Regions from separate parts of the Blautia sp. TF10-30 genome, predicted to be linked through region 2. Evidence: predicted binding sites of a transcription regulator. Region 2 holds the regulator's gene; the other holds the start of a gene.

Region 1 (16,479 bases), on a different contig from region 2:
GCAACTCGTTTATTTTATCAAACTCATTTGCTTTTGTCAAGAACTTTTTTCAGATTTTTTTTGAAGCAGTTTTTGCAACCCGCGGCAGCCACCCGGCTCCGAACTAGGTTTTTCTGTTTCAAAAGAACTCATTCACTGTAGCTCTCGCTGACAGCTTAGTTATAATAACACCGCCAAAAGCAAAAGTCAACACCTTTTTTCGAATTTTCTTATTTTTAGAAAAATATAGTTAATTCTGCATATTTTGTATTTTATCTGACTATTTACAATCTACTTCGAAACCACCAAAAGAAAAGGCGCCTTCCGGCGCCTTTCCCTTTCAACTCTTATTTCTCACGTTTGCGATAAACAACTGCTCCGACCACTGCTGCTGCAGAAACGCCGAGCAGGATCACCCACAGCATCACCTGTGTGCGGTCTCCCGTGTCCGGACTCTTTGTTGCTTTCTTCAGATAGAATACGGTATCCGCCTGGCCCTTGCTTGAAACGATCGAAATCGTATGCTTGCCTTCTGCCAGACTCTTTGTATACTCGGCCTTCAGCGTAACCTGCGTATTCTCTTTTCCAGCCGTCACATAATTCTTCGCATCAATCTCTTTCTGGTCGATGAGAACCTTTTTAAGATCCTTTGCTTCAAAATCTGCGGTGAAGGAAAGCTCCTTGCCCTGCATACCTGACTGATTGACTCCTTTGGTAATCTTCGGAAGATTCTGCGCAGTCATCGGTTTCTGTTTCAGGCCGGCAATCGCTTTTTCCAGCGCTGCCGCATAACCATCCACCGTCTTCTGCTCCGTGATATTCTTTCCGCGTACAATCGCTGCTTTTGCATCATTGACTGCTTTTACGCTCTCGTCCGTGTATTTCTTCAGATCGTTTGGAATCTTCTTCACTGCGGCATCTACTTTGCTGTAGTCCGCATCTTTATACGTAAGGCCGGCAATCGCTGCCTCGATCTTTTTTGCGTAACCGTCTACGCTCTCCTGCTCTGTGACCGGCCGCTCGGTTACGACGCTGTTCTTTGCATCTTCCAGTGCTTTTACAGACGCATCGGTATACAGACTGAGGTCCGCCGGAATCTTTTTGATGGCTTCCTCTACTTTGGAATAATCTGCTTTCCGAACCTGCAGTCCTGCCAGTGCATTTTCAATTGCTGCTGCCCAGCCGTCTACTTCTGCCTGATCCAGAATGGTTTTTCCGCTTTCTACGCTGTTGATCGCTGTCTGAAGCGGCTGAATGCTTTCTTCCGTATAAATACTCAGATCATTCGAAACTTTGGCAAGAGCCGCGTCTACGGTGCTGTAGTCCGCCGGTTTCAGGGTCAGTCCGTCAAGAGCTGCTTTCAGGTTTTCTGCAAACTGATCGACTTCCTCCTGTCTGCTGTCATCCAGATCCCATACAATGGCTTCTTTTGCCACATTCAGTGCTTTTACACTCTTTTCGGTATAAATGGATAAGTCTTTCGGAATCTTTCCCAGGAGTTCTTCCACTCCCTGATAATCTGCTGGAACCGGTTTGCGTACCAGTGCTGCAATTGCATTCTCCAGTGCTTCCGCATAAGCATCAACTGCCTGCTGCTCTTCTACCGTTTTGGTGCGGTCGATGGATGCGATGACTGCATTCAGTGCTTCCACGCTTTCTTCCGTATAGATAGAAAGATCTCCCGGAACTTTGGCAAGTACTGCATCAACTTCTGTGTAATCTGCGCCAAGAAGCGTCAGTGCGTTTACTGCTGTCTGAATGGCTGCCGCATAACCATTTACGGTTTCCTGTTCAGCTGATGGCAGGTTCTCTTTTACCGCATCTTTTGCTTTCTGAACAGCTGCCGCGCTTTCTTCTGTATACCGGCCCATGTCCTCCGGGATCAGCGCCAGCGCTTCTGTTACTTTGGTGTAATCTGCGGCTTTTACAATCACAGTGAATTCCTGTGTGAAGTCAACGCCGGTTTTCTTTCCGTCTTTGATTGTCGCCAGAAGTTTTACGGTTCCGGCATTCGTTACTTTCAGGTTTGTGCCGTCTAAAACAGCACCTGTCATTCCGGCATCCGTGATTTCCCATGTGATCTGTTTCTGATCTGCATTTTCTGGAACTGCTTTGCCCGTCAGTGCGGTGATTCCCGGGATTTCTTTCGGTATGCCCTGGATTTCTGTTACAGCTACGTACTCATAGGTTCTTATCTGGATTTCAATGGCATCTTTTGTTTCCGTTTCTGCGATCTTTGTTACAATCCAGCTTCCGTTCCAGCTGTCTGCCTTTTTAAGCAGATAATCTGCCGGAGCCTTTTTGGCCTTTTCCGTAAGATCCTTCAGATTCCAGGAAGCCGCCGCTGCGATCACAGCCTCTTTTTCTGTTTTTATTCTTTCTTTGTCATCTTTCTTTTCATCCAGATTTGTTTTTTCTGAAAGTATTCGGATTTCTCTGTTCTCTGCATCATTTTTAATCTCCGTATCTTTGCCGAGAACGTCGCCTGCTTTCAGCGAAAGCTCTCCGAACTTCCACGTTTTGGCTTCCTCTTTTGCGAATGCCATGGTTGGGAACATCGTCACGATCAGAAGCATGGACAGTACAAACGAAAGCATTTTTTTCGTTTTCTTCATAACACAAATCCTCCTTTCCTTTTGATTGTTTTGCAGCCGCCAGGGGCCGCAGTTTCTCTTGTTACTTTCATTATACGTGTGTCAGAAAAAGAGTCAACGGGCCGTAAAAATTCGTAAGAATTCTTGTGCATTTCCGCTAAAATACTTTCAACGTTTTTTCACAATACTTCCATGAATTTTTACGGCCCGTCAGATTTTCTTAAGATATTCCTTTATTTGTGATGAAGCACATATTTCACATACGCAATTCTGCGGCTGTCCGGTGCCCAGGAGTTGACGTTGATACTGCCCTGGCCGCCGAAAAGATCCAGCACTTTTTTCTTATTCTGTCCGTCATAATCCATCATTCCAAGCGATACATACATGTTCGGCAGATGCTCATTCGGTTCCAGCTCACCTTTAGCGAAGGTCAGGTAAATGACGTGTTTTCCATCCGGCGAAACGTGGCCGAACCAGTTGTTGGCATCGAAATCGGTCATCTGGGTGAGACCGCTGCCGTCACGGTTCATCCGCCATACCTGCATCAGACCGCTTCTGGTGCTGTTGAACCAGATGTGCTTTCCGTCCGGTGAATACTCCGGACCGTCGTTGTAGCCTTTGCCGTCCGTCAGGCAGGTTTCCTCGCCGCCGTCTGATGGAATCGTACAGATCTCAATGCGCATAGTCTCCTCCTCCGGCTTTTTGCGGAAGGCACAGTACGCAAGCTCTTTTCCGTCCGGCGACCAGCCGTGCAGATAGCTGAGACCCGGTCCGGTGAGGTCTTTTGGTTCACCGCCTGTCATCGGGAGCACGTAGATGTGGGATTCATACGTTCCATCTGTGAGTTCCGGCGGCATGCAGCTTACCGCCAGCAGCTGGTTGTCCGGTGACGGAACGTGGTCATTGTTGCACTGCACGCAGAAACCGGTATCAACCTGCTCCACATGGTCTTTGTCGATCTCATAGCGGTAGATTTTTCCATCCGCATTATAAAGCAGGGTGTTTCCATCGTTCAGCCAGTTCGGTGCCTCGATGATTCCCGGAAACTCATGCAGCACGGTTTCTTCTCCGGTCTCCACATCCATCGTGCAGAGAATGCTGTCGGTGTTGTCTCTGTCCCCTGTCCATCCGGAGAGCATTTTTCCGGCGCGGCAGGTATCCTCCAGTGTTGCCGCATCCATATCCACAATCTGCAGTGCACCGTTTGCGCGGGCGAACTGGAAGCAGGCTTTCAGATCAACCATGCCTTTTCCAAGCGGCGCTTCCTGGCCGGTGATTTTCATATCTTTATAATGAACGGCTTTGACTCGGTCCGCATGCGCCCAGAGGAACTCTTCCGGGTCGACGCCGCCGCAGTACATCCAGCCGGCATCTACTTCTGCTCCGACTTTTTCACCGCAGGCTTCCAGGAGATATTCGTACGCTGTTTTTCCATTCACGCGGATACAGATATCTTCTTTTTCGTTGTGGATCAGAAGACCTGCTCCGGCTTTTTCCAGTTCTTCTGCCAGTTCGCGGTATCTTGCAGCGGTTTCATCCAGAACATCTTTTGTCAGGCGTTCCGGGCTCTTTACGACAAACCAGGAAATATGGTATTTCTGCGCCAGTTCTGTAAGAATGGCAAGTTCTCTTTCATAGTGGTATTCATCCAGGAAAATGTGGACCGTATGAACCTCAATGTGGTATTTCGCAAGCAGCGGCATTGCCTGCTCCAGATCCTCCGGGATCCAGAAACCGTAGTCCCTGGCATCAACACGGAATCCGAGACACGGCTCGATCTGGCGGTAGCCTGCCTCATAGATTTTCTTTAAAAATCCTTCGGGATCCTGTTTCCATTCTTTGGATACCCCATACATTTGTACACCAAAATACATATTTGTTTCCTCCTTCTCCAGATCCGCTGTTTCCCCATTTTCAGCGGATTTTCTTTTCCTCCATTTTACCACATTTCTTCTATTATAGATATGATTTTTCCTGTCAGTTATAAGAAACACGCTTTGCGTAAAAAAGGCGCCCCGTATGTGTTTTTTCCACATACGGAACGCCTTTTTCCGCCATTTTTTTCAGGGCCTGGTTATTCTTATACAAACTGGTTCGTTTTCTCATCGTACTCATAGTCGATGAGCGCCAGTTTTTCCCGCAGATCGGATTCCTCTGTCTGCATGGCCGCGCAGAATTCTGCGAGCGACGGGTAAAAATCTCTTAACTGCGTATTGACATAGCTCAGCAGCATTACGGGATCTTTCGGCATCATTCGTCTACTACCTCCACACCTGGTTTGATCATTGCCTTCAGGCCGCCGTTTTCCACATCCAGAAGGATCGTATCGCCCTCGCTGACCTGACCGCCAAGGATCAGTTTTGCGGTGCTGGTTTCTACCTCTTTCTGTACGAAACGTTTCAATGGACGGGCGCCGTAAACAGGGTCGTAGCCGCCCTCGATGACAAACTGTTTTGCAGCCGGGCTCAGTTCGACGGTAAGCTCCTGGTCTGCCAGACGTTTGTTCAGTCCTTTCAGCAACAGATCTACGATATGACCAATGTTGTCTTTTGTCAATGGTTTGAACATAATTGTTTCATCCAGACGGTTCAGGAACTCCGGACGGAAGTGTGCACGCAGATCCTGCATGACCAGGTTTCTCGCCTCTTCGGAGATGCTGCCGTCGTCCTGAATGCCGTCCAGCAGATACTGGGATCCGATATTGGAGGTCATGATCAGGATCGTATTTTTAAAGTCTACGGTACGGCCCTGGGAGTCGGTGATACGGCCGTCATCGAGTACCTGCAGCAGAACGTTGAAGACGTCCGGATGCGCTTTCTCGATCTCATCGAACAGAACAACAGAATATGGTTTTCTGCGCACTGCCTCGGTCAGCTGGCCGCCCTCCTCGTAGCCTACATATCCCGGAGGCGCTCCGATCAGACGGGAGACGGAGTATTTCTCCATGTATTCACTCATATCGATTCGAACCATGTTGTTCTCATCATCAAACAGCTTTTCTGCCAACGTTTTCGCAAGCTCTGTTTTACCGACACCGGTAGGTCCAAGGAACAGGAACGAACCGATCGGTTTTGTCGGATCCTTGATTCCGGCTTTGGAACGGATGATCGCATCCGAAACCTTGGTGACTGCTTCATTCTGGCCGATAACTCTCGTGTGAAGTTCATCTTCCAGGCCGAGGATCTTAGTTCTCTCGCCTTCGGTCAGTTTTGCAACCGGGATTCCAGTCCAGCGGGAGACAATTCTGGCAATCTCTTCATCCGTTACACTCTCGTGTACCAGGGAGAGATCTTCATTTTTAACTTTTTTCTCTTCTGCTTCCAGCATCTGCTGTAATTTCGGGAGTTCACCGTACTGCAGTTCAGCGGCGCGGTTCAGATCGTAATCATTCTTTGCTTTCTGGATCTGGCGGTTCATGTCCTCGATCTGCTCACGCAGTTTGGACAGTTTCTCAACGGAACTCTTTTCATTTTCCCACTGTGCCTTTGCAGAATTGAAGGTATCCTTTAACTCAGCCAGCTCTTTCTGCAGTGTTTCCAGACGCTCGCGGCTCAGATTGTCGGTCTCTTTTTTCAGTGCGGCTTCCTCGATCTGCATCTGCAGAATCTTACGGCGCTGCTCATCCAGCTCGGCCGGCATGGAATCCAGTTCTGTCTTGATCAGAGCGCATGCCTCGTCGACCAGGTCGATTGCTTTATCCGGCAGGAAACGATCGCTGATGTAACGGTTCGAAAGGGTTGCGGCTGCAACGAGGGCACCGTCGGTGATTTTTACGCCGTGGTAAACTTCGTAGCGCTCTTTTAAGCCACGCAGGATGGAAATCGTATCCTCTACGGTCGGCTCATCAACCTGAACCGGCTGGAAACGGCGCTCCAGGGCGGCATCTTTTTCGATGTACTGGCGGTACTCATCCAGCGTTGTGGCACCGATGCAGTGCAGTTCGCCTCGTGCCAGCATAGGTTTCAGCATGTTTCCGGCATCCATCGCGCCGTCGGTCTTTCCGGCGCCGACGATCAGGTGCAGCTCATCGATGAACAGAATGATTTTTCCGTCGCTCTTTCTGACTTCCTCCAGAACGGCTTTCAGACGCTCCTCGAATTCGCCGCGGTATTTTGCTCCGGCTACCAGGGCTCCCATATCTAGGGAGAAAATGGTTTTATCTTTCAGGCTCTCCGGTACATCGCCGTTGGCGATTCGCTGGGCCAGGCCTTCTACGACTGCGGTTTTACCAACACCAGGCTCACCGATCAGAACCGGATTGTTTTTTGTCTTACGGGACAGGATACGGACAACGTTCCGAATTTCGGTATCACGGCCGATAACCGGGTCCATTTTCTGGTTTCTGGCTTTTTCTACGATATCCTGTCCATATTTTTCCAGGGTGTCGTATGTTGCCTCCGGGTTGTCGGTGGTAACCCTCTGGTTTCCGCGCACGGTGCTTAATGCCTGCAGGAAACGTTCTCTTGTGATGCCGTACTCCTGAAACAGTTTTTTCATGGACGGGCTTGGGTTTTTCAGCATTGCCAGGAAGAGGTGTTCTACGGAAACATACTCGTCTCCCATGGCTTTCGCCTCATCCTCAGCATTTATCAGTGCTTTATTCAGATACTGACCGATATACGGCTGACCGCCGGATACTTTGACGCGGTCGTTCAGCGCCGTCTCGACACGGTTCAGAAAATGATCTTTGTTGATTTCCATCTTTTCGATCATTTTCAGAATCAGGCTGTCGTCCTGATGCAGGAGGTTATACAACAGATGCTCCTGCTCTATTTCCTGGTTGCCGAAATCGTATGCGGTCTTTTCCAGGTCCTGTACAGCCTGCAGCGATTTTTGTGTGAATTTACTGATATTCATAATCGGCTTCCTCCTTATCTATTTGGGTGCTAACATTCGCTCCGAACAAAAAGAGCGTTGATGTGAATTTTCTTTTCTTTCTTTGTTCTAGTCGTACTATAACACTAGTTGTTAGCACTGTCAATAGGAGAGTGCTAATTTTTTTATTTTTTTCCCGACGCTCCTTTTCTCCCTCCCCCCCTAAAAGATTTTTATTCATCGCCGTACACAGCAATAAAATGAATCAGTGCCTCTGTTTCGGAACTGGCATACTTTTTGGCAGATGCTTCCAGCGGCTGTGATTGATATGCTTCAAACGAATCGCCCTCGTCGCGTCCAGATATGTAGCGATTATCATTTAGTTTCCACTTCCTCATTTCTTCAAAATAAGCAGTATTCGCCATTTCCGAATTCCAGTCCATTCGCTCCAGCAGATAATACTCCATTCCATGATAACATTCTTCGCAAATTCCCGTAAAAAATTCTTCTGCTGTCTGAGATGTTAAATGCTCTGGAGCATACCATATTTCGTTCTCTTCGTTATTATATAATGCAACGCAATTCGATGATCCTGTCTCTTTCACATACAGCGGAATTTCGGGAATTCCAAGTCGTTCTGTTTCAAGCCGTACCATCTTCTGTGCTGCAATTGTTCTTTCTTCCAGTGTTTTTTGCCTCCATTCGCTCTCCTTTAAGCTCAGCAGAAATTCTTTATTTTCCTGAAAAATGTTCTCCTGATTCTGGACGAGATTATAGTCCTTTTTTCGTTCGTAAAGTTCTGCCACTCCGGACGGAGACTCAAGCTTCCAATATATCATCATACAAGTCGGTACCATACTCACGCATACTGAAACAAACAGAAATGCGTTTAAGTCACTTCTTTTTAATCTCCAGAATTTTTTCGGAGAATATTTTCGTTTTTTTCTATGTAAATCTCTTAAAACCGTAACAAGAAATATCCCATCCAGCACTGCAAGAAACAACACAATTTTCAGTGAATATTGGGCAAACAAAAACAGCATCAGTATGCTCGGCGGAAATGCATAGAATAAAACTTCATTTGCAGTTCCATCTGCGCAGTAGCTTCGAATGGGTGAGGCCAGCCACAAAATCAGGCACAGCGCATAGGCAAAAAGCATTGTCCCCGACGAAATATGGACGGAACATTCTGTAATATATACCTCAACCTGTTTCACATACATCACATACAAGATACAGATCGGATATAAAATCGAGCTTTTGCTCAACCAGTATGCCGCTGATTTTCTTTCCCGTCTTCTTTTCTGTTCCTCCATATCAGATCCCCCCTGATTTTTCTTTTGTTTTATTTGGAATACTTGTATGTTTATTTTAGCGTAATTTTTCGTTTTTGCCTATCCTTCGTTTTTCAATTGAATCTTTCTGTAAAAACCAAAATTGCGAAACCCTGTTTTGGCAGGACTCCGCAATCTCTTTTTCCTATTTACTTTATGATACATGACGGGCAGCATATTTCATTTTCTGGTTTCCGGCGCATTTCTTAAAATACTGCCGGATCGCATCTTCGTTCATATCGTTTCCGATAAACACAGCCTGGCCGGCGTTTTTCTGTTCTGTGCCGGTGATGCTGTAGCGGTGATCGGCGACATCAAATTGGAGAAACTGGTCTCCGGCTGCGAACTGTCCTTTTGCACGGATGATATTTCCAAACGCTCCGCGAATGATCTGTTCCAGAAAACACCACAGGGTTTCCGGTGCCTCCATTCGGATATTTTCGAAGGAGAAGGTCTCCGGCATCTTTTCGCCGCTCTGCGTATCCTGTACTTCTTTCTCATATCGGCCGCCCAGCAGCAGGCTCTGGTAATCTTCCCATGTCATCGTGGATGCATAATCCGTGATGATTTTTGCCTGCGGGTTAATTTCCTGCAGAAATTTCTGGATGCGCTGTTTTTCTTCCGCCTGGCATGCTTCTGTTTTGGAAACAATGATCGTATCCGCGCTTCGGATCTGATCCTGATACAGCTCGGGATATTCCGCCATATAGCGGCGGTAACTGTAAACATCCACAATAGTGACCGGCGAGAGAAGCTGAATTCTCTCGTACTCGATCTGACGCAGATTTTCTATAATCCGGGCGAGACTTCCGACGCCTGTCGGTTCTACGATCAGGTATTCCGGGTCTACCACATTGGCAATGGTCAGCACGGATGCTGCAAAATCCTTTTTCCCGATGCAGCAGATGCACTGCTCTGTCATTTCCCATACATTTTTCTGCGTTCCCTGCCGGTTCTGGTCAAGACGTGCGCCGTCGATTCCTGCGGCTCCATATTCATTTTCCAGTATGGCAAACCGCTGATCGACGTTCCTGGCCAGCCGTTTGATAAATGTTGTTTTTCCCGCGCCCAAAAAGCCGGATACGATCAATATTTTCATACGTTTCCTTTTTCAGTCAAATTTTCAAATCATCAGTCAGCCAATTTAACGACTGGTTTGATTAAATCCTTCGGTTTATCTCTCATCAGGAACAGTGCTTCTTCCAGATGATCCCATCCATCAAACACATGTGTGGACAGCGGGCTGACATCCAGCTTGCCTGCCGAAACAAGAGCTCCCAGTTTTTCCATGCGGAGTCTTCCGCCAGGCATCAGGCCTCCGTTAATCTGTTTGTGACCCATTCCAACGCCCCACTCTACACGCGGAATATCAATGTTGTCACCGGATCCAAGATAGTTTACATTTCCGATCTTTCCGCCCGGTTTCAGACATTTTACTGCTTCTGCAAAGGTTTCTACACCACCGCCGGCGATGACTACTTTATCAACACCTTTTCCATCTGTCATATCAAGTACCTGCTGGAAAATCGGTCCGTTCTTGTAGCTGACAAAATCCGTTGCGCCGTATTTTTTTGCCGCTTCTACGCAGACCGGTCTCGTTCCGACAGCAATGATTCTCGATGCGCCGCGCATATTCGTTCCGGCTACCGACATCAGACCAACTGGTCCGATTCCGATGACAAGAACTGTATCACCAAACTGTACATCGGCAAGCTCTACGCCGTGGAATCCGGTCGGCACCATATCGGAAAGCATGCACGCGTCGACAACATTGATGTTTTTCGGAAGCAGCGCAAGGTTTCCATCGGCATCATTTACATGAAAGAATTCAGAAAAGACACCATCTTTGAAGTTGGAGAATTTCCAGCCTGCCAGCATTCCGCCGGAGTGCATGGAATAACCAGCCTGTGCTTCCAGAGAATTCCAGTCCGGAGTGATGGCCGGCACAAGAACCCGGTCTCCTGGTTTGAAATCTTTTACGAGCTCTCCGACTTCCACAACCTCTGCACAGCACTCATGGCCCAGAATCATGTTATGACGGTCACCGATGGCCCCTTCCCATAAAGTGTGGATATCTGATGTGCAGATGGCAACTGCCAGTGGACGGCAAATGGCATCCATCGGCCCGCATTTCGGGCGTTCTTTCTCGATCCATCCGGATTCACCGATTTTCAGCATTGCATAACCTTTCATATCTTTTGCTCTCCTTTCAGATTGTTAATGATTTATCGATTCCTATGATTCGAATATATCACTAATAGGTTACTAATTCAACAGAAAAGTCACGGAATATCGTAGAATATTCCGTGACTTTTTTATAGCTTTTGCACAATAGATTACTTATAGATACTTTTTATCAAATTCTGTACCGACCGCATTCCCATACCGAAACGGCTACAGCCGGCTTTCTGCATTTCCTGTATAGTTTCCAGACTGCGGATTCCACCGGCGGCCTTGATCTGAATGCGACCGGCGGCTTCACGGCTCATGATTCTAACCTGCTCCACGGTGGAAGGACAGCCGGGATACCATCCGGTGCTCGTCTTTACATAATCCGCACGGCCTTCCACACACAGATCCACTGCCTGGCAGATTTCCTGCTCCGTCAGCTGCGGTGCCTCGATGATCACCTTAAAAATCGCCGAAGGCACCTGCTCCCGGATGGCCAGAAGTTCTTCTTTTACATAAGAAAATTCGTGGCTTCTGAATGCCGTAAGATTCATCACCATGTCGATTTCCCGGCAGCCAGCCTCCCACAGTTCTTTTGCCTGCCGCTTCTTCTGTCCGGTCGTATCTCCGCCGCCCGGAAAGCTTACCACGCCTCCCGCATGGATTTCTCTGGTGTCCTGCAGCCGTTCTGCCACATGGGCGCTGAACGCCGGCAAGGTAAACACAGCAGCCAGACGATATTTCTTTGCCAGCTCCACCATCGCATCAATTTCATCCATTGTATGAAATGCCTGTACACAGCTGATATCAATCTGCCGCATCAGTTTCTTCTGTTCTTCTGTCTCATCGCTCATTTACTCCGTCCTTTTCCCGAAATCTCCACCTCGTACTTGCTTCCGATGATCCGCACGTGGTCAATGCTCACCGGCCGGTTCTGCCAGTAGGTGACTCTGTGCACCACAAGAAGCGCATCCTTCGGCTCCGTTTTCAGAACCTGGGCTTCCATAAAGGTCGCGGATTTCGCTGAAATTCTGTCTCGTGTCTCATCAATCTGCAAGCCGAATTTCTCCTCCAGAAACTGATACAGCGCTACAAACTGATTCTCATACGCCTCGATGCCAGGGACTTTCGCATATTCGATATAATTTTCCATCAGCGTAACAGGCTCTTCATCCGCAAGCTGCAGCCGCTGAATCCTCGCCACGCTGGTTCCCTCCGGAATTTCCAGTTCATCGGCGAGCTGTTTGTCCGCCGAAATGATGTCGATCATCATATCTGACGTCGTTACCCGATATCCTTTTTTCATCAGGGATTCCGTGACCGATGTGACCTTGTTATAATTCTGAATTGCCTTATGATTCAGCACCCTCGTTCCAGAACCCTGGCGAACCTCAACCAGTCCCTCCTGCACCAGCATCTTTACTGCATTCCGTACCGTAGTACGGCTGACCTGATAGATTTTCTCCAGTTCACACTCCTTCGGCAGAAATCCCCCGACAGGATATGTTCCCTTATTGATCTCGTTTTTCAGTCTGCTGTAAACCTTCACATAAGCCGGTGCATTTTTCATCTTCTTCCCCTCCCGTGAAATATCAATATCCGCTTTTTGATCCTTTTTGCAGTATACCATATTTTGACGGCACAATCGAGTCCCAAAGAAGAGTTCCTGTTTTCTGCTTTGTCACCGACACATACTCTGCCAGACGCATGTCATTTCTTTATGACTCACATCTGCTCTGCATGAATCTTCTTTTTTCTGCTGTCTGCGAAATACTTCCATTCTCCAGAAGCAAATCTCTCTTTCTGCGGTGTAAATTTTTGTTACAAATTTTTTATTGTTCTTTTCTATTTTTTCGTATCAAACCGCATCACCGCCATGTGCACCACGTACGGCACCAAGATGACCGGGATTGCCAGGTATGCCAGGATGCTGTACACCTTCTGGATCAGCGTCAGCAGACCAAACTGTGCGATAAGGAAGTCCGCGATGCAGCAGACAAGCGCGGCAAGGATCTGGGTGCGGCCGATTTTGCCTGCGGTTTCTGTTCTGCTGCTTCGTTCAGCGAGACCGGCGTGGATTCGTTTGACCATGGCGGCAACCATGTTGACGGCTGTGGATACGGCACCGAGGATGATCAGTACGGAAATCAGCGGTGTCATGAATTTACTGCCGACGCCCTGCTGAACCATAAATAATGTCGGGACGCTCTGCTGGATCATTTCCGGGTTCTGGTATACGGTCATGATTCCGAGGACGACCATGATCATCAGAAGGGCATTTAATACGGCACCGACTGCCATGCTCTTTCCGGCATCCTGCGGTTTTTCGAAGGATTTGGCATGCTGGACGAAGACTGCGACATTGGCAAGCTGGAAGGTTCCGTAGAGGAATGCGGCGTACAGGGCTTTGCCGAATGGGAGGTCTGCGGTTTTCATGGCGTTTACAGTATCGCCGATCTTTCCGGCTCCGGCGATGATGTTCGGGACGTAGACGATCAGCAGACCGGCGATAATGCAGATGGACAGCACTGACGCTACTTTCCGCACCAGATCCGTTCCGAATACCGAAACGACGAAAATAATTTTCCAGTTTCATAACGATTCTCCCTTCTTCCTAACAAGCAAAAGGGCATACTGACCTTCTGTTGGTCAATACGCCCTTGTATCTCCGATGTGCTTTAGTATATCACAGTTTTAACGCGAATGCACTCAATTTTAAGCAAAACGCAAAAGATCCCGGGATTTTTCTCTCCCGGGATCTGAAAATTCTTACTATGTAATTCTTTTTTAAACCACACGTCTTACCGCAAGAATCGTGGTATACGCTGCGTTGCTGCTGATCTTGATACCGTCGCGCTCATTGCTTGCGTGTACGATTGCACCGCCGCCGATGTAGATGGCTACGTGGCCGCTGTAGCAGATAATATCGCCCGGCTGAGCCTCTGCATAAGATACACCGCGTCCTACACCACGCAGTGCACTGGAGGAATGCGGAAGGTCGTATCCGAAGTGTGCGTAAACGCTCATGATAAAACCAGAGCAGTCAGCTCCGTTGGTAAGGCTTGTGCCGCCCCATACGTATGGATTTCCAATAAACTGTGTTGCATAGGATACGATGGCACTTCCGGTTGCGCTTCCGGTGCTGCTGGAGCTGCTGGAGCTGCTGGAATCATCCGAGCTGCTGGTATCGCTGGACGAAGAATCATCGTAAGAGCTTCCTCCGTTAGACGGTGTTGTTGTCGTGGTGGAGCTTCCTGTGCTGGACGGTGTGTTGTCTGCCGTTGTTGTATTATTTGCAGCACTGCTTGCGGCTGCTTCTGCTGCTGCCTGTCTTGCTGCTTCTGCCTGGCGGGCTGCCTCGGCTGCTTCTGCTGCCTGACGGGCCTCTTCGGCTTTTCTTGCTGCCTCTTCGGCTGCAATCTCCTCCTGGATCTGCTGGATCTTTGCGTTCTGCTCTGCCAGTACTGCGTTGTACTGTGCAGCCATGTCGTTCAGGTCTGCGATCTGGTTTTCGTAGTCATCGGAAACGGCTTTTTTCTGCTCAAGCATTGCCTCAAGGGACTGCTGCTGTGCTTCCTGCTCTGCCTCACTGGCTTCGAGATCTGCTTTTTCATCTGCAAGCTGATTGCTGTAGTCTGTTACCTGCTGTACAAGATCCATGTACTCCTGCAGGCACTCTCTGTCGTATTTGTATAATTTCTGGGTGTACTCAGCCTGGTTGAGAATGCTGCTTAAATCTTTTCCCTCCAGAAGAAGTGCTGCCCAGCCGTTGTCTCCGCCGCTCTCATAGAGGAACTGGATTCGTTTTTTCATCAGCTCGTACTGCTCGTCCTCTTCAGCCTGGGACTGTGCCAGTTTTTCCTGTGTTGTTTCAATTTCTGTCTGTTTCTCTGCAATTTCATTTTTCAGATTTTCCACGGATGCCATGGTTACGACAAGCTGTGCGTCCAGGTCATCAATCTCGCCGGTAATCTGATTCTTTTTGGTTTCCAGATCGTCGATTTCTGCTTTTGCGTTGTCAAGCTGTGCGCTGGTCTCTGCCTGTGCTGCCTGCTGCTGCTGTAACTGCTCCTGTTTCGAGGCGCTTACTGTCATTACCTGAGCTGCACTTACGATCACTGCTAAACTTAAGGCAAGAAATTTTTTTCTCATTCTTTCACTCCCAAATTGATTCGTTGTATGTAGGTTTCTTTGTTTCAGGTTTCCCTGTTTCTTAGAAATTCAATTATTCTGTAACAATTTTGAAATATTTTTCCCAATTCTTTTACATAATATCACAATTCACAAATGGATGCAAGGAAAAATATCCCGACTTTTTGTAAACAATTCGTGAACAGTAACGATACATGTTATTTTACCTTCTGTACACTCACACAACTCAATTTGTATTGATCCGGCGAGGAAAGCGCATCGCCGTCAGGGATTGAAAAGTCCTCTGCGGAGAATTTCGCACAGAGTGCCCGGTACTGATCCTCTGTAAAGTACGGCACCGCATCCTGATTCCATTCCAGACTGATTTCCTGATCGGTCACGCCGCGCGTTACAATTTTCCCGCCTTCAAAATCCTTTTGTTTCATTTCTTTTAACGCATTGTAAACTGCAGTTCCATAATCCAAACGTACTTTCAACACGGCATTGGCGTACTCCTCCACGCCGCCGTTTGCGATCAGTGCTCCGCCTGCCGCAGATGCTGCTGCGCCAAGTACATTCTGATACGATGCACCGTCCGAGAAGAGAATCTGTCCGCCCTCACCATACCAGCTTTTGATTTTTTCCAAATACGACGGTGATACGCTGCTGCTTTTCCGATACGTATAATCCAGCGTGATGCTGTTTTCTCCAAGTCCCAGATCCGCAGCGGCCGCCTCTGCACCGAGTGCATAACCTGTCCCGTACTTTGTTCCGTTCTCTTCGTTTTTCTGTCCGATATAGCCCAGGTGCGTGTAGCCGGCCTGTACTGCCGCATATCCTGCCAGGTAGCCGGCCTCTGATACATCAATTTCCAGGCTTTCTGTATTTCCGCGGAGACGGCTGCGGCCGCTCTCACTGACCGGTTCTGCCTCCAGCAGCAGAAAACGGACATCCTTCCAGTCGCGCTGTGCATCGTAAACGGCGCGGCTCATGCTCGTTCCGGCACAGACGATAACGGATGCTCCCTTCTGCGCCGCCTCTTTGATGGTGTTTTCATAGTCCTCTGTTGTCCGTCCTGCCGGAACACTTGCTTCATATTTCAGACCGCTCTCGTCTCCATACTGCGCAAGACCGTTCCATGCTGACTGATACACGGCATCGGAAGCTACCTCACTGCCGTCGGTTACCAGCACCAGATCCACTGGTTCCGCCTTTTCTTTTCCGCAGCCGCCCAGCAGCAGCAACGACACTACGCCAAGACAGAGCGCCCATTTCCAGCTCTTTCGCATGTTTACTCCCCTTGTATTTTTATTTTCCAGATTTTTTCTTTTGTATTTCTGATCTGCGTCTTTCACGCACCTTCTAGTATAGACAATTCCAGCGCAAAAAGAAAGAGAGAATACACGAACTACAAAGTTTTTTTGTATTCTCTCTTATTTTTTATAGAAGATATTTTA
Region 2 (16,479 bases):
AGGAACTCATCACAGTATTCTGACAGGTGATGCAGCAGTTCCTCTGTCACTTCTTCGTCCGTGAACTTCTGCCAGCGGTCCGTCACGATATAGTATTTTCCGTCCCGCTTCCGACAGCTTAAATCCAGTGTCAGCCGCTGCTTTCCTACCGTCGTCACCAGCTTGTCCAGATTTTCATAGAACACATGGCCGTCGCGGAACACATACGAAGTCACAATCACATGGCTTGCCCCCGCTGTCAGAAACTCGCACGCATTCTCCGCATCAATGCCGCCTCCCACCTGCAGGCCGCCCGGGTACGTCGAGAGTGCCAGCAATGCCTGGCGCTTCGTCTCCTCGTAAAACTCGGTACCTTCCTTGTTCAGCAGAATCACATGGCCGCCCGTAATGCCCTGCTCTTCGTACAGCTGCGCATAGTACGACGCATCCTGCTCCGAGACAAAATTCTCGCTCGCCTGATTTCCCTGATCTTTCAGCGATCCCCCGACAATCTGTTTTACTTTTCCGTTATGAATATCAATACATGGTCGAAATCTCATTTTCCCCGTTTCCTTTCTTTTCTCTCCCCTTAAGTTTTCCACATTATATCAAAATCCGACCATTCTGTGTATAAATTCACCAAATTTTCATGGTTCTTTCATAGAAAAGAAAGAAGAACCTGCTTTTTCCACAGATTCTTCTTTCTTTTCCGGCTTGCCGCCGTTCTTTATTTATCGATGTCCTCAAAGGCCTCTTTCACTTTATCCATAAAGCCTTTTTTCTTCTTCGGCTGCTCTGCAGTTTCGCCGTCGGCTGCTTTTTCTTCTGCTGCCGGGCGGTTTCCGCAGGCTTCGTCGAAGGCGCGGAGGGCCTCTTTTGCTTTCTCATTCAGTTTCGTCGGAGTCTGGACTACGAGTGTTACGTAGTGATCACCGCGCACATTGCTGTTGCGAAGGGACGGAACACCTTTTCCCTTCAGACGGATCTTCGTATCGGTCTGGGTTCCCGGTTTTACAGTGTAGAGAACGTCCCCGTCAACGGTGCTGATCTTCACATCACCGCCGAGTGCTGCCTGGGCAAACGTAATCGGTGCAGTGGAGAAAATGTTCATATCCTGTCTCTGGAAGATCGGATGACGGGTTACCTGAACCTCGACAAGCAGATCTCCTCTCGGTCCGCCGTTTACACCCGGCTCACCTTTTTCACGGATCCGGATGCTCTGTCCATCGTCGATTCCAGCCGGAATGTTGACCTGAATGCGTTTTCTGCTGGATGTATAGCCCGTGCCGTGGCATGCGGTACATTTATCGCGAATGATCTTTCCGGTTCCGTTACAATCCGGACAGGTCGTCACGTTTCTCACAGAACCGAACATGGTCTGCTGTGTGTACGTAATCTGACCAGTTCCGTTACATTTGGAGCATGTCTCCGGTGAAGTTCCTGGTTTTGCGCCGGTTCCGTGGCACGTTGTACAGGTATCCTTCAGGTTGATCTCGAGCTCTTTCTGGCATCCGAAAACAGCTTCCTCAAACGTAATGTGGACAACAGCGCGGAGGTTTGCTCCCTTCATAGGTCCATTGTTTGCTCTTCTTCTGCTTCCGCCGCCACCGAACAGGTCGCCGAAAATATCGCCGAAGATATCACCCATATCTCCGCCGCCAAAGTCGAAGCCACCGAATCCGCCGGCTCCTGCGCCGCCACCGCCGTTTTCAAATGCAGCGTGGCCAAACTGATCGTACTGACGCCGTTTGTCCGGATCACTCAGCACGCCATAGGCTTCTGTCGCCTCTTTAAATTTTGCCTCGGCCTCTTTGTCGCCCGGGTTCATATCCGGATGGTATTTCTTGGCCAGTTTACGGTATGCTTTTTTTAATGTTGCATCGTCCGCTCCGCGGTCTACGCCGAGGACCTCGTAATAATCTCTTTTTTCTGCCATTTATGTTCACCTTTTCATTTCTGTTCCACAAATTTCATCTTTGCAGAAATGTTTTTCCGCACGCTCCAGTATAGCACTTTTCCGAAAGCAATACCAGCATAAATACAGGGGGCGGAATGTATTTTCCGTCCCCTGCAAACATTCGCCTCACAGGGCTTTTTGCGTTTATTTACTTATTGTTTCAACTCACAGTCGGTATTTTCACGGAGTGTGACATGCCGAAAATTAAACCTCTTTGTAGTCAGCGTCTACGACATCGTCGTCATGGCCGCCTGCTGCTCCTGCATTTCCCATATCCGGGCCTGCACCTGCTGTTCCGGCACCAGCGCCTGCTGCTCCGCCCTGCTGCTCATACAGTTTTGCAAACAGTTTCTGAGCGCTTGTCATCAGTTTTTCCTGAGCTGCTTTCAGATCAGCTACCTGTGCATCGGTCATTTCTTCCGGATTGCATTTTGCAATGAGATCTTTCAGTGCGTTCAGGTCAGCTTCTACTGCTGTTTTGTCGTTTGCATCAAGCTTGTCGCCGACTTCCTCGATTGCTTTCTCGGTCTGGAATACCATGGAATCTGCATCGTTTCTTGCGTCGATTGCTTCTTTTCGTTTCTTATCCTGAGCCTCGAACTCAGCAGCTTCTTTGACTGCTTTGTCGATCTCGCTGTCGGACATGTTAGAGCCTGCGGTGATGGTGATGTGCTGCTCTTTTCCTGTTCCCAGATCTTTTGCAGATACATTTACGATACCGTTGGCATCGATATCAAAGGTAACCTCGATCTGCGGAACGCCTCTTCTTGCTGGCGGGATTCCATCCAGACGGAACTGGCCGAGGGATTTGTTATCTTTCGCGAACTGACGCTCACCCTGTACAACGTTGATATCTACTGCAGTCTGGTTATCTGCTGCTGTGGAGAAGATCTGGCTCTTCTTGGTCGGGATTGTGGTGTTACGCTCGATCAGACGAGTTGCAATACCTCCCATGGTCTCGATGGACAGAGACAGTGGAGTTACATCCAGAAGAAGGATATCGCCTGCGCCGGCGTCTCCTGCAAGTTTACCACCCTGTACGGAAGCACCAAGTGCTACGCACTCATCCGGGTTCAGGCTCTTGCTCGGCTCGTGTCCGGTCAGCTGTCTTACTTTATCCTGTACAGCCGGGATACGGGTAGATCCGCCTACCAGAAGGACTTTGGAAAGCTCGGATGCCTGAAGGCCTGCATCAGAAAGTGCTCTCTGTACCGGCTCTGCGGTTTTCTCTACCAGGTCGTGGGTCAGCTCATCGAATTTAGCCTTTGTCAGGTTCATATCGAGATGTTTCGGGCCATCTGCGGTTGCAGTGATGAACGGCAGGTTGATGTTGGTTGTAGTTGCGCTGGAAAGCTCTTTCTTTGCTTTCTCTGCTGCTTCTCTGATTCTCTGCAGAGCCATCTTGTCGTTGGAAAGATCTACACCTTCCTGTTTTTTGAACTCAGCGAGGATATAATCTGTTACTTTCTGGTCGAAGTCATCGCCGCCCAGACGGTTGTTTCCTGCTGTGGAAAGAACTTCGATAACGCCGTCACCGATCTCGATGATGGAAACATCGAAAGTACCACCGCCAAGGTCGTATACCATGATCTTCTGCTCATTTTCGTTGTCCAGTCCGTATGCCAGAGCTGCTGCGGTAGGCTCGTTGATGATACGTTTTACATCAAGACCTGCGATTTTACCGGCATCTTTGGTTGCCTGACGCTGTGCGTCATTGAAGTAAGCCGGAACTGTGATAACTGCTTCTGTTACTTTCTCACCAAGGTAGTTCTCTGCATCACCTTTCAGTTTCTGAAGAATCATAGCGGAGATCTCCTGCGGAGAGTATTTCTTTCCTTCGATATCTACTTTATAGTCAGTACCCATCTCACGTTTGATGGAACGGATGGTTCTGTCTGCGTTTGTTACAGCCTGACGTTTTGCCGGCTCGCCGACCAGACGGTCACCTGTTTTTGTGAATGCTACGATAGAAGGAGTTGTTCTTTCACCCTCTGCGTTTGCGATAACGGTTGGTTTTCCACCTTCCATAACGGCTACACAGCTGTTTGTTGTTCCTAAGTCAATACCAATAATTTTGCCCATTGTTGTTTCCTCCTCAATGAATTATGCTAAAAAATGGTTTAATTTCTATTTATTTATCTTCAAGGCTTAATTAGCCACCTTGACCATACTGTGACGGACTACGGAACCTTTGTACATGTAGCCCTTCAGGAACTCTTCTACGACGATGTTCTCGCCGGCTTCCTCATCCTCCACATGCATCACTGCGTTGTGCAGGTTCGGATCGAATTCCTTTCCAACGGCCTCGATCACGGTTACACCGAGTTCATCGAGTGCTGTGGTAAACTGTTTGTATACTTTATTCATGCCGTCTGCGAACGGATCTTCCTCCGGGTTTTCCACCGTTGCAAGTCCGCGCTCGAAGCTGTCAACAACCGGAAGAATCTTCTCGATGATGTCTTTTGCTCCAATGGCATACATATTTGCTTTTTCTTTTTCGGTGCGTTTGCGGAAGTTATCGAACTCTGCCATCTGACGGGTCAGGCGGTCAGTCAGCTCTTCGATTTTCTCATCTTTTTTATCTTTTTTCTTTTTGAAGAACTTTCGTTCTTTGCCATCCTCAGCAGTTTCTTCTGCAGCTTCCGCTTCTTTTGCCTCTGCTGCTTTCTTTGCTTCTTCCTGCTCCGCAGCCGGTTCGGTTTCCGGCAGATCGGTCTCTGCTCCGGTTTCTTTTTCCATCTCGCGTGTAGGTTCTTCCATGGTTTCCTCTTTCTTTCTATTTTCTTCGCTCACTGATCATTCCACCTTTCTACTCACCTGTGTCCGGCTTTTTGAAGACGGCGTCCAGTTGAACTTTTAATGTTTTCAGGTTATCTACCACATTTTCGTAATCCATCCGCTTTGGTCCCACGATACCGATTGTTCCGCGCATACCGTTTCCCATATCGTATGTGGTGGTGACCACGCTGCAGTCCCGTAAGGGTTCCATCGAAGATTCATTTCCGATGTATACCTGAATACCGGTATTTTCCTCTCCGTCCTGCTCCTCGGCAGCTCCTTTGATCATATCGACCAGTTTCTGCCGTTCCTCGAATGTGGAGATCAGCTGGCTGGCTTTGCTGCTGTCGGAAAGCTCAGGGTACTTGAAAATGTTGGTTGCGCCGCTGGTGTACACCGGCACATCTTCTTCGCTGACTGCGATGGCTTCCGCTACGGTATCGACCACTTTGCTGATGATGCCGGAGTGGATGCCTGCCTGCTCTTTCATCTTCTTGATCATGCCAAGATTGATTTCTTCAATGGTCAGGCCATTGAGCTGTGTGTTCAGAAGCAGGTTCAGCTTTAATATCTGTTCATCGTTGATGGTCTCGTCTAGGTCGATCATCTGGTTTTTCACCAGGTTGCCTTCTACGACGATGACGGCCAGGAGCTGCTCTTCATTGACTTTTGAGAGCTGGATGAATTTCACTTTATTTCTGTGATATTCCGGTCCTGTAATCAACGTTGCATAGTTGGTAGATGAAGCGAGGACTTTGACAACCTGCTGCAGAACTTTTTCCATTCGGTCTGTTTTTTCAATGACCATGTTTTTGATGTCTGCAACTTCCTGTTCTTTTTCCCGCATCAGCTCATCTACATAGAGGCGGTAGCCTTTATCGGAAGGAATGCGTCCTGCGGAAGTGTGGGGCTGTAAGATGTAACCCATCTCTTCCAGATCGGACATTTCATTCCGGATTGTGGCGGAGCTTAAATTCAAATCCGTGTATTTGGAAATCGTTCTTGAGCCGACCGGCTCGCCCGTTTCCAGATACGTCTGGATGATCGCTTTTAATATTTTTCTTTTTCTTTCATCCAATTCTGTATCCACTAAGATAAGCTCCTTCCTGTTGTATAGTCCTGTTAGCACTCGTTTCAGTGGAGTGCTAACATCTATGTTCTTAAGATAGCACTCTGCCTTTTGTTTGTCAACACCTTTTCCCGGTTTTTCTATGAAGAAATTGTGAAAAAAGTATAAACCGTTTTCTTTCTGAAAAGGAATCTGACTTTTCTTTTTTATTGCATTCTACTGTTTCAAAGGCGCTATAGCCGTATGGTAGGATTCTGCCATTTCGATACGACCATTTAGTAGCATTTTCTCAGAGGTGATGAATCATGAAATATCAGAGACTGGAGGATCTGCGCACGGACCGCGATCTGACGATCCGCCAGGTTGCCGACTATCTCGGCTGCAACCGCGATGTGTATACCCGATATGAAAAAGGCGTCCGGCAGCTGCCGATCTCCATTGCCATCCGTCTGGCGGAGCTGTATCAGGTCAGTCTGGATTATCTGGTCGGCATCAGCGATGAGAAGCGGCCGTATGGATCCTGACTTTCCGGTGTCTCCGCCGCAGCAAAAGCAGGAGGACAGTTTTTCTTCTCCCTGTCCTCCCTGTTTTGCTTCTTCGTTTACAGATTCTGCAGATATTCCATCATCCGCGTTTCGCTGAGTTTCCATCCGTCCGGCTCCCCGCAGAGATACAGCGTAAAATGCCCGCACGGGACTCCGTTTTCCAGGTGGATGCCGGTATACAGTTCTACAATGAGGAGTTCTTCTGCTTTTTCTTCATATATATTAGTGATCTGATAGATGCGCTCTCCCTTTTCGTCCACCGGCCATTCTTTCTTCAGCACATCCCTCAGACGGCTCTCCCGCCCCTGCGCTTCGCATTCTTCCTCCCGGCTGATCATTTTTTCAAACGCTTCCGGCGTCTCCATCCGTTCCACTATATTCTGGACAAAATCTTCTATTTCTATTCTTTCTGCTTTTCCCATTCGTTCCCCCATTTCTGCCGTACATATTTTTCTGTTTTCTGCACAGGCTGTCTTCACCCGCCGTTTCTCTCTCCCGCCCCATTCTCCAATTTGCGACCATATGATCTGATTTAACTTTGTCCATCCAACCGTTTGGTAGTATGGGTTTGAATCTGAAAGGATGGTACAACGTATGAAATACCAGAGAATTGAAGATATGCGGATCGATCAGGATCTCACCATCAAAGAGATTTCTGCCCTGCTCGAATGCAACCGCGACGTCTATTCCCGCTACGAAAAAGGAATCCGCGACATCCCGATCGACTATGTGATCCGGCTTGCACGGTTCTATGACTGCTCGGTCGACTATCTGCTGAGTGTCTCCAGTAAAAAGAGAAAATTCGGCGATTAATTTTTTTATTGTTGTCTTTTTATTTTTGTGTTTTGCGTTTTGATACGACCATTTGGTCGCATTTTATATTATAATGGTATTCTTATTTTGCGTCAATTCTGAACAAGAAGGAATCAAAATCGGACGCAAAAAAGCGTGCCGGAAAGTTTTCTGTCGCTTTTCCGGCACGCTTTTTTTCATGCTCTTTTCTTCTTTTTTATTTCTGATTTTTTATTCTTCCATGTCATCCAGGCTCTTCTTCAGTGTGATCATTTTGTCACGCAGCTCGGCGGCCATTTCGAAGTTGAGTTCGGCGGCAGCGGCTTTCATCTGTTTCTGTACCTGGCCGATCAGTTTTTCCAGTTCTTCGCGGCTCATGGACTCCGGGTCTTTTTCCATCTTTTCTTCTGTCTTTGCCACTTCTTTCGAAATGCTGATGAGATCGCGGACGGCTTTTTTGATGGTGGTCGGAGTGATGCCGTGTTCTTTGTTGTAGGCTTCCTGCAGGGCACGGCGGCGCTTCGTCTCGTCGATTGCGAGGCGCATGGAATCGGTCATCACATCGGCGTACATGATAACATGGCCCTCGCTGTTTCGTGCGGCACGGCCGATGGTCTGGATCAGGGAGGTTTCGGAACGCAGGAAACCTTCTTTATCGGCATCCAGGATCGCCACGAGTGTGATTTCCGGGATGTCGAGACCCTCACGCAGAAGGTTGATGCCGACGAGCACATCGAAGACATCGAGACGCATATCACGGATGATCTCGGTCCGTTCCAGGGTGTCGATATCGGAGTGCAGGTAGCGCACGCGGATGCCGGCCTCTTTCATATAGTCGGTCAGATCCTCTGCCATACGCTTCGTCAGCGTCGTCACGAGAACTTTGTTGTGTTTTTCAGTTTCTTTCTTTACTTCCGAAATCAGATCGTCGATCTGTCCCTCCACCGGGCGCACCTCGACATCCGGGTCGAGAAGGCCGGTCGGGCGGATGATCTGTTCGGCGCGCAGCAGCTCGTGGTCTGCCTCGTAGTCGCCCGGCGTGGCAGATACGAAGAGGATCTGATCGATCCGGTCCTCGAACTCGCCGAAGTTCAACGGGCGGTTGTCTTTTGCGGACGGCAGACGGAATCCATAGTCCACCAGCGTCGATTTCCGCGACTGGTCGCCGGCATACATGCTGCGGATCTGCGGAACAGTCTTATGCGACTCATCCACGATGATGAGGAAATCATCTCCGAAATAGTCCATCAGTGTGTAGGGCGGCTCGCCTGGCTTTAATCCGGAGAGGTAACGCGAATAGTTTTCGATGCCGGAACAGATGCCGGTTTCTTTGAGCATCTCAATATCAAAATTGGTCCGCTCCTCGATGCGCTGGGCCTCGATCAGTTTTCCCTCGTGCTTGAAGAACTTCACCTGCTCTTCCATATCCTTTTCAATCTCGCCTGTTGCTTTCAGGATCGTGTCCATCGGCACAACGTAGTGGGAGGCAGGAAAGATTGCGATGTGGTTCAGTTCACATAAGATTTCACCCGTCAGCGTATCGATCTGCACCAGACGGTCAATCTCATCCCCGAAGAACTCGACGCGCACCGCCTTGTCCGTCTCCTCCGCCGGAAAAATCTCCAATACATCACCGCGCACGCGGAACGTACCGCGGTGGAAATCCATATCATTCCGGTCATACTGAATATCAATCAACTGCCGGATCACATCGTCCCGGTCCTTTTCCATTCCCGGGCGGAGCGAAATAATCATCTCCATGTAGTCCTTCGGGCTTCCGATTCCATAGATACACGAAACACTGGAAACCACAATGACATCGTTCCGCTCACTCAGTGCAGAAGTCGCGGAAAGCCGCAGCTTATCAATCTCATCGTTCCGCGCAGAGTCCTTTGCAATATACGTATCCGAAGACGGCACGTAAGCCTCCGGCTGGTAGTAGTCGTAGTAGGAGACAAAATATTCTACTGCATTCTCAGGGAAGAATTCCTTAAACTCACCGTACAGCTGTGCTGCAAGTGTTTTATTGTGCGCTATGATCAAGGTTGGCTTATTTAACTGTGCAATAACATTTGCCATGGTAAAGGTCTTGCCGGAACCTGTAACGCCCAGCAAAGTCTCGCATTGATTGCCTTCTTGAAAGCCTTTGACCAGTTTTTCGATTGCCTGGGGCTGGTCGCCTGTAGGCTGGTATTCGGAGTGTAATTTGAATATTTGTTGTGAATTCTGCAAAAAGCACCTCCTGGTTTTTATATCAAAAAAGTTCGTCTATCAGTCAGAAATTCGTCGAAGCACATTCTCTGATTTTAGCCGAATATGCCTCTCGACGAATTCTGTTCACCACCCGATATTTTATAGACTGATAAAAAGTAGTAAAACTAACGTGGACGAATTAACACTCAAATGTAAGAGATATTATATCATGGAAATTTAAAATTGTATATATGATGCGAACATTAGTTCTTCAAAAATTCATTTACATTTATCATTGTATCCAGAACAATTTCCGTATCCAGCTCCTTCTTTTCCGGTAATACTTCTTCCATATAAGAAAGCAATTCCGGCGGAATCTCCTCAGCTATAATATTTCCATTGTGGTATGGGGAGCATCCGTTGTGCTTATTAGAATAATATACTTTTACATAAAATATCCCTCAGGGCTTCAAACCCTGAGGGGCATCCTCGTTCATTTCAATTTTCCTTTTGTTTTTCAAGCTGTTCCATACAATATTTTTCTGCCAGAATTATAAATTCATCTGCAACTGAAATCTGCCGTTCTGATTCTTCTTTACTTGCAATATAAAAATCATCATAATCGCTGGCATGGCGAATCTCTTCTGCCTGTCCGATTTTCCTTCCCATTTCTCTTGGAAACACTGATGTTTTCACATAATCCTTATTGAAGTTAGCCACAGCATCCTTATGCCTTTTATATGCTTTACCGCTTACAGCATGTACTGCATTAATTGCATGAAAAATAGAATAGTATGCCCTGTTATTGGCTCCTTTATAATCTTCAATAGAAAATAATGCTCTTGCTGATTTCAGATCATTTCGGGCTGTTTCCAGACGATATAACACCAGATCCCGTCTAGTACCGATTTCCTGATTATGCTGCTCCATACAAAACTACCCCTTCTTTATGAATATTGGAATAAAATGGATAGTTCACAATCCACTTGTTAAAATGTGCTTCACTTTTTGCAATAGGCTTAATATCCGTGTCATGATCCATATTAAAGTCATAGGTCATGTACGAGAGCTGTTGTGCATATGCCTTTAATTCCAGATCTGACATATCTACCAGAATCATAATGTCCACATCAGAATCCGGACGGAAGTCACCCCTTGCATAAGAACCATAAAGGATTATCTGACGTACATGGGAACCATAAATCTTCTTGACCTCTTCCACATACTTTTTAATTAAATCCTGCATAATCTTTGGCATACATCATCACCTCATTTTCTGCTGATAATACTATAAGTTTCTCGATTCACAAATCTTTCTTCTTGATTTTATTATAACCAGTTTACCTTCGTTTCTCAATCAGTATTTTCCATGTATCAATTTTACTACTTTCTTCGACGAATTTTGTTCACCGTTATAGCCAATCCATCATGTCCATTTACTTTTAACGCATCGTTTATTATGCTTTATATAGTATTATTTTACCTTTCCAAATCAATATATGGTATGCAAATTAATATCAAGATACTAGGAGACAAAGTATTCCACTGCGTTTTCCGGGAAGAATTCCTTAAACTCACCATACATCTGTGCTGCAAGTGTTTTATTGTGCGCTATGATCAAGGTTGGCTAAGCCCCATTAACAAGGCAAAGACCATCTGCATATGGATCCGTGTCTCCTTCGATGCTTCCAGCAACAGTTTTACCTGCTCCAAAGTATATGTTTTAGTCTCATCTACAATAATCGTATAATACTTTGACTTTTTTACTCCTTTTGGCAGTTCCAAACCTTCACAGGGATTCGTCATAATCAACCTTTTCGATAATGCGTATCTCATAGAGGTATTCATAATTGTTCTTGCCCTTTTAGGAATAGCAGAATATTGTTTTACAGGTTCTTTATACATTTTCATCAGATGCCCTTGATTGAGCGCAAGCAGCCTCAGACCGCCAATTCTGGGAATAATATGTTTCTGAATACAGTCCCTATAATTATAATAGGTATTCGCCGTAAATGACATATCAGATGGAGACATTCTCCATCTGATATACTATCATACAGATACGATCATTTCAATATATGACTAAACCCCAACAGTTTAGCATCGTAATACCCAATTGCCACCTTTAAAAAGATAACTGTATCTTTTTTTCATAAATATTAATAATTCTTCCTATAAATAAGGCTGTCAGTATGGTTCCTATACCAAGACCATAAAAATGGGTATGATTAATTAAACATAAAATAATAGTGACAAACACAAGTGTAATATCAAAAGTATTTTTCACTATTGAAAAAGGAAAAGAGAAGACTTCTGAAATAGTTTTTACAATACCATCAGTTGGTGTTAAAATAAGATTTGTTTTCACGCTTAAAAATACGCCCATTGCAGTAATGAACATCGTCATAATAAAACAAATAACCCTTAAGTATAAACTTAACGATAATGTAGGAATTATAAAATCATATAAATCAGTCAACCAACCAAAAGCAAACGATAACGGAATTTCTAAAATAAAAGTAACTGTGATCTTTTTGGATAAAATACATTGAATAATAACAAATATTAAGTAACAGATAATAGAAGCTGTTCCTAAAGAAATGTTATAGATTTGTGATATTGAATACATCACAGAACTAAAAGCAGCAACTCCTAAATCAAAGCGAACATTTAATACAACAGCAAAAGCTATTAAATTCAAACCAAGAAAATACAAAAAATATTTTTTCATTCTTATTACCTCATCATGTCTATGGTACTGTAAGCCACCAGAACCGGAGATTCTGCCTTGATGGCACACTTATAAAAAGCCCAAAGGTCTTGATTTCAAGGCTTTCAGGCTTAAGTTAACCCCAGCGGAGTCTGTTGTGTTTATCTTACTGGAATTTCACCTTCATCTATCAGTCTGTCTGGGGAAAATACAATACGGATTCTTCCGTCTGTCGCAACCTTGCAATCTCCGTCAAACGCATTCTTACCGCCATCCTCGATTTTCGCAGTTCCTGAAAGGATATTCTCACAGATGCGTATCGCTGTATTCATGATGCTATGATCCATGGAACCAACGAAAGGCATTCCCGCATATCCCACATGGCCATTAAAATTGCGGTCAAATTCACTTTCATAGGACTTGATTTTATCCAGAGCTCCCAATAGTGTATTAATACTGTCTCTGCAGAGCAGATTACCATTGCAGGCATCTCCAGAAAACAGGATTCGCTCTTTCCGATCAAGGAAACAACAGCCTCCCGATGTATGACCCGGTGTCTCAATTACCTCGATACTGCGTCCCCCCAGCTCAAACACCATCCCCTCCTTCAAAGGAAGACATTTTGGCATCTTTTGTATCCGCCGGATATCCGCAGGGCTACAGTCATACACATCGTAAGCTCCCATATTTCCCAAAAGTTCCACATAATCTGCGATGCTATCATAATTTATCGGTTTAAGACTATCCTCATCTTTTTCGTGAATATATACCTCTTCAAACTGAGCAGCTCCTCCGATATGATCCGGATGTCCATGTGTCAGCACTACATCATAGGGAAGCGGAGTCAGCCAGGAAATCAGCTTTTTCAGGTCTGTCATTCCGACACCCGTATCGATGAGTAATGCACGTTCCGTACCTTTTAACAAAAACATGGCTGTCATACCAGCCTCATTGATAACCCAGGTGTCTTTTGCAATCTCCGTCACCTGATATGTAGTCAGCTTTGCCATATGCATTCCATCCTTTCCGCATCAGTGCATAAATACATTTTCTGCATCCTCATCTAATGGTACAGTAAATGCCGGAGCATGTTTAACAAGAAGCTCCATCAGCCTGTGGTCATAATTATCTTTAACTTCGCAGATATTGTCAAAAATCATAATTGCCTCTTTACCTGGCTCACATACCGGCCACTGCGGAAGAGAAGGAACGGAAGGATTTCCGTATCTCGCAAAGTTTATCCAGGCACCACATATTCTCTCCTGCAGGCGGTCTGTTTCTCCCGGCACATTGCAGATAGGAATTCGGTCAATATTATGGAAAACAAACGGGATTTCAGAGCAATGCCATGCCAGTTTTCCTCCCTCATATGGGAATTCATAATTAAACATGTAGGAATATACGGGAGCTTCCTTATGTACTGACTTCTTCGCAATGAAATCTTTCGATGCATAACGGAAAATATAATCCAGCGACAGAACATCTACAAGGCGATTATTCGGATATGCTTTTTCGAATTCTGCTGCAATCTCTTCTGCATCCTCCTGAAAGCATTTTTCCAGAAGTTTCATCGTTTCCTCACGGGTCAGTTCATCCCTATTCTCCAGAACCGGCTTGAAATCAAATTCTCCAAAAACGCTACCCACTATCACCGGAATCTTTTTTGCTCCATCGGTAAATCCTACTCTGCGCGGATCACCGGCATACCATGAATTTGCTCTCGGCTCTCCTCCCACGTAGAGTCCTTTCTCCTGCAGCTTGGGTGACACCTTATTATATGCTTCCGCAAGGAAATAGTAAGGAATCGTTTCCAAATCCTCAACGGATTCCAACTTCAATTCCGTCAGAAGGGCCTCCACAATTGCGGTACCGTCATCCTCTGCCTCTTTTTTACCTTCTTCTATTACGCCGCTCTGGATAATCCCCTTATGGAATAAACCTTCTGCAGCCGGTGTATTCATCAGGGAATAAACTTTCATTCCACCACCGGACTGACCAAACAGGGTTACATTACCTGGATCTCCGCCAAAACCAGCAATATTGTCCTGAATCCAATGAAGGGCTGCGACCATATCTGCATTTCCCACATTAGCAGAATTGTAGTATTTTTCCCCATAAGCAGATAAATCAAGATATCCCAAAATATTCAGACGATGGTTCAATGACACGACAACCACATCTCCGTACTCACTCAGATGATCTCCCTCATACGCCACCTGTTCAATGGATGAGCCTGCAAAGAATCCACCTCCGTGCAACCATACCATAACCGGTTTTTTTGCTTCCGGATCCAGACTCTGTGTCCAAATATTCAGATACTGGCAATTCTCATCCATTGGCCAGTAACGATGTGGGATCATAACCTCCATCAACGGATGATCCTGCATCAGCATAGGGCACACATAACCATAGGCCAGAGCATTTTTAATACCTTTCCATGGTTTTACCTCTCTGGGCATTTGAAAGCGATCAGCATCAGCATACTTGATGCCATGGAAAGTGTATGTAGAATTCATCTTAAATCCCCGTATCTTACCCGCCTTAGTCTGAACTACCGGTTCTGCCTTACTACAGTAAAAACAATCTCCCATTTTGTATTCCACCTTTCTTTAGTAATTTTATGTATATCTTATTTCATTACCATTTTGTCATTTTTTTGTTACCGTTTTATTACATCTCTATCTCCACATACAGTTTGCATATTGGTCTCTTCCTGTATTGCAGCCCGATACTGAGAGGGAGTCATATGATAATGCTTTTTAAACACACGAAAAAAGTTTTCCGTATTTTCATATCCAATCTCTTTTCCGACTTCAGTCATCCTCTCATTTTCTAAACTTTTTCACCTCATTATGCAATAATTGTTGATACCCATCTACTATAATCCCATACATTTCAGAATGATCCGAAGATTATGGACTGCACATCTTTGCACATCTCCGAGACACAGACGAGGTTTCTTATCCAAATGTCCTTTGTACCCGATTGCTCTGCCATCATCTAAAATAAAAGCAACTTCCTCATTGGCCGGGCATATCTTTGGCACAAAGCTTGCCGGATCATTGAAAAATGTTTTCATATCATTTGCCTGCATGTAGACTTTTTCCCCATCAACCAAAATCTCTCCATCCTTCATCTCGGCAGTATGTCCTTCACCCAGAGGTGCCATGACTGTATCCGGTCCTTCCGGATCAACCGTAAAGGAATTCCAGCGGGCTGCAAAAACCGGTGCAAATGGTACTTCCTGCACCATAATTACCTGCCCACGTTCATCAAACTCCGGCATAACTGTTCTCACAGCCTGAAGAATATTCATGGCCCTTCCTTTTCCTCCCGGCATAATCAAATCATTTCCGGCATGCATGGATTTCCAGGGTGTACTGCTGCCTCCGTTCCAATCAGTCATGATCAGACCTTCAAATCCCCATTCTCCGCGGGCAAGATCCGTACATAAGTCATAACTATCTGCTGTAGGAACACCGTTGATCAGATTGTAGGAACTCATGATAGACAACGGCTGAGATTCCTGAATAGCAATTTTATAGGGTTCCAGATAAATTTCCCTCAGTGCCCGCTGACCAATCACAGAATCCACAGCATTCCGATTCGTCTCCTGATTATTAGCTGCATAATGCTTAATGCATCCACCTCCTCCTGGCAGGCTCTGAAGGCCGCGTACCATTGCTGACGCCATCTTTCCAGATATGAGAGGATCTTCAGAAAAATATTCAAAATTTCGTCCGCACATAGGATCACGCTGAATATTCATTCCTGGTCCCAGAAGCAAATCAATCCGCATTGCCTGCATATCTGCTGCCATTCCGCATCCTACCTGTTCCAAAATTTCCGGATCAAAAGACTGAGCAAGAAGCGTACCCACCGGCCATGCCGTACAGTAATGGTATACCTGCCTCTTTTCCCCCGATTCCAGATCGGTTGCCTCAAACTGCTGTGTGATACGCACACCGCCCGGACCGTCTGCCAATACAATAGAAGAAACACCATAACTTTCCAGTGCGTGTGTTGTTTCCCCTGCCGCTCCAGGTACAGATTCCGAACTGGCTCCAATCACAGGATTGTTCTCATCCTGCACACCCCAGCCTGTACCACAGCAAAGATCCGCCAATTGTGCAGCATCAAGCTGTGCGGCAAATTCTTCCATTGACACTCTGCCCGAAGCCACATCATTCAGCTTCCATTCTTTCTTTTCCACATACCGTACTGTTTCGTAAGGCATAACCGGCTGATAGCTGGTATCTGTCGCATATGTAACCACCTTTTCATCGCTATAGGCTGAACGCGAATCCAGCGTTTCCGGTATCTGCACAGCCAGAAGAACCGGTACATCCTTCCATATAGTTTCATCCTTTCGGTCAGTTAACCCCTTCTTTTCCTCCAAAGTTTCCGTTAACGGAAGCTCCACCAATACCTGTTCTGTCAAAGCAGTTTGTTCCAG

What was found. Region 2 encodes HrcA, which represses chaperone genes, less so after heat shock. Its sites were predicted from a motif close to TGTTAGCACTCNNNNNNNNNGAGTGCTAACA; they were not measured.
Region 1: clpB (ATP-dependent chaperone ClpB) is a predicted target of HrcA. The motif match lies at 7,540-7,570, and genes of this name have one in related genera.

Annotation. Positions count from the first base shown of each region.
Region 1 covers NZ_QUKM01000014.1:441-16,919, forward strand. Annotated here, with positions in the region: partial or broken gene DXD02_RS15650 (hypothetical protein) at 1-107, shown strand, start outside; gene DXD02_RS12075 (hypothetical protein) at 327-2,594, opposite strand; gene DXD02_RS12080 (TIM barrel protein) at 2,807-4,447, opposite strand; gene DXD02_RS12085 (DUF4250 domain-containing protein) at 4,654-4,827, opposite strand; gene clpB (ATP-dependent chaperone ClpB) at 4,824-7,430, opposite strand; gene DXD02_RS12100 (hypothetical protein) at 7,622-8,704, opposite strand; gene DXD02_RS12105 (CobW family GTP-binding protein) at 8,877-9,821, opposite strand; gene DXD02_RS12110 (NAD(P)-dependent alcohol dehydrogenase) at 9,854-10,915, opposite strand; gene deoC (deoxyribose-phosphate aldolase) at 11,059-11,745, opposite strand; gene DXD02_RS12120 (GntR family transcriptional regulator) at 11,742-12,461, opposite strand; gene DXD02_RS12125 (hypothetical protein) at 12,737-13,438, opposite strand; gene DXD02_RS12130 (C40 family peptidase) at 13,679-15,043, opposite strand; gene DXD02_RS12135 (BMP family ABC transporter substrate-binding protein) at 15,241-16,311, opposite strand; gene DXD02_RS12140 (hypothetical protein) at 16,477-16,479, opposite strand, start outside.
Region 2 covers NZ_QUKM01000002.1:307,650-324,128, forward strand. Annotated here, with positions in the region: gene hisA (phosphoribosylformimino-5-aminoimidazole carboxamide ribotide isomerase) at 1-539, opposite strand, end outside; gene dnaJ (molecular chaperone DnaJ) at 707-1,915, opposite strand; gene dnaK (molecular chaperone DnaK) at 2,141-4,018, opposite strand; gene grpE (nucleotide exchange factor GrpE) at 4,085-4,696, opposite strand; gene hrcA (heat-inducible transcriptional repressor HrcA) at 4,746-5,804, opposite strand; gene DXD02_RS03900 (helix-turn-helix domain-containing protein) at 6,089-6,307, shown strand; gene DXD02_RS03905 (hypothetical protein) at 6,385-6,750, opposite strand; gene DXD02_RS03910 (helix-turn-helix domain-containing protein) at 6,923-7,141, shown strand; gene uvrB (excinuclease ABC subunit UvrB) at 7,352-9,352, opposite strand; gene DXD02_RS03920 (HEPN domain-containing protein) at 9,812-10,243, opposite strand; gene DXD02_RS03925 (nucleotidyltransferase domain-containing protein) at 10,230-10,571, opposite strand; partial or broken gene DXD02_RS16205 (DEAD/DEAH box helicase family protein) at 10,842-10,940, opposite strand; gene DXD02_RS03930 (hypothetical protein) at 10,931-11,347, opposite strand; gene DXD02_RS03935 (YczE/YyaS/YitT family protein) at 11,439-12,044, opposite strand; gene DXD02_RS03940 (MBL fold metallo-hydrolase) at 12,185-13,033, opposite strand; gene DXD02_RS03945 (carboxylesterase/lipase family protein) at 13,055-14,614, opposite strand; gene DXD02_RS16330 (helix-turn-helix domain-containing protein) at 14,683-14,844, opposite strand; gene DXD02_RS03955 (beta-glucosidase) at 14,902-16,479, opposite strand, start outside.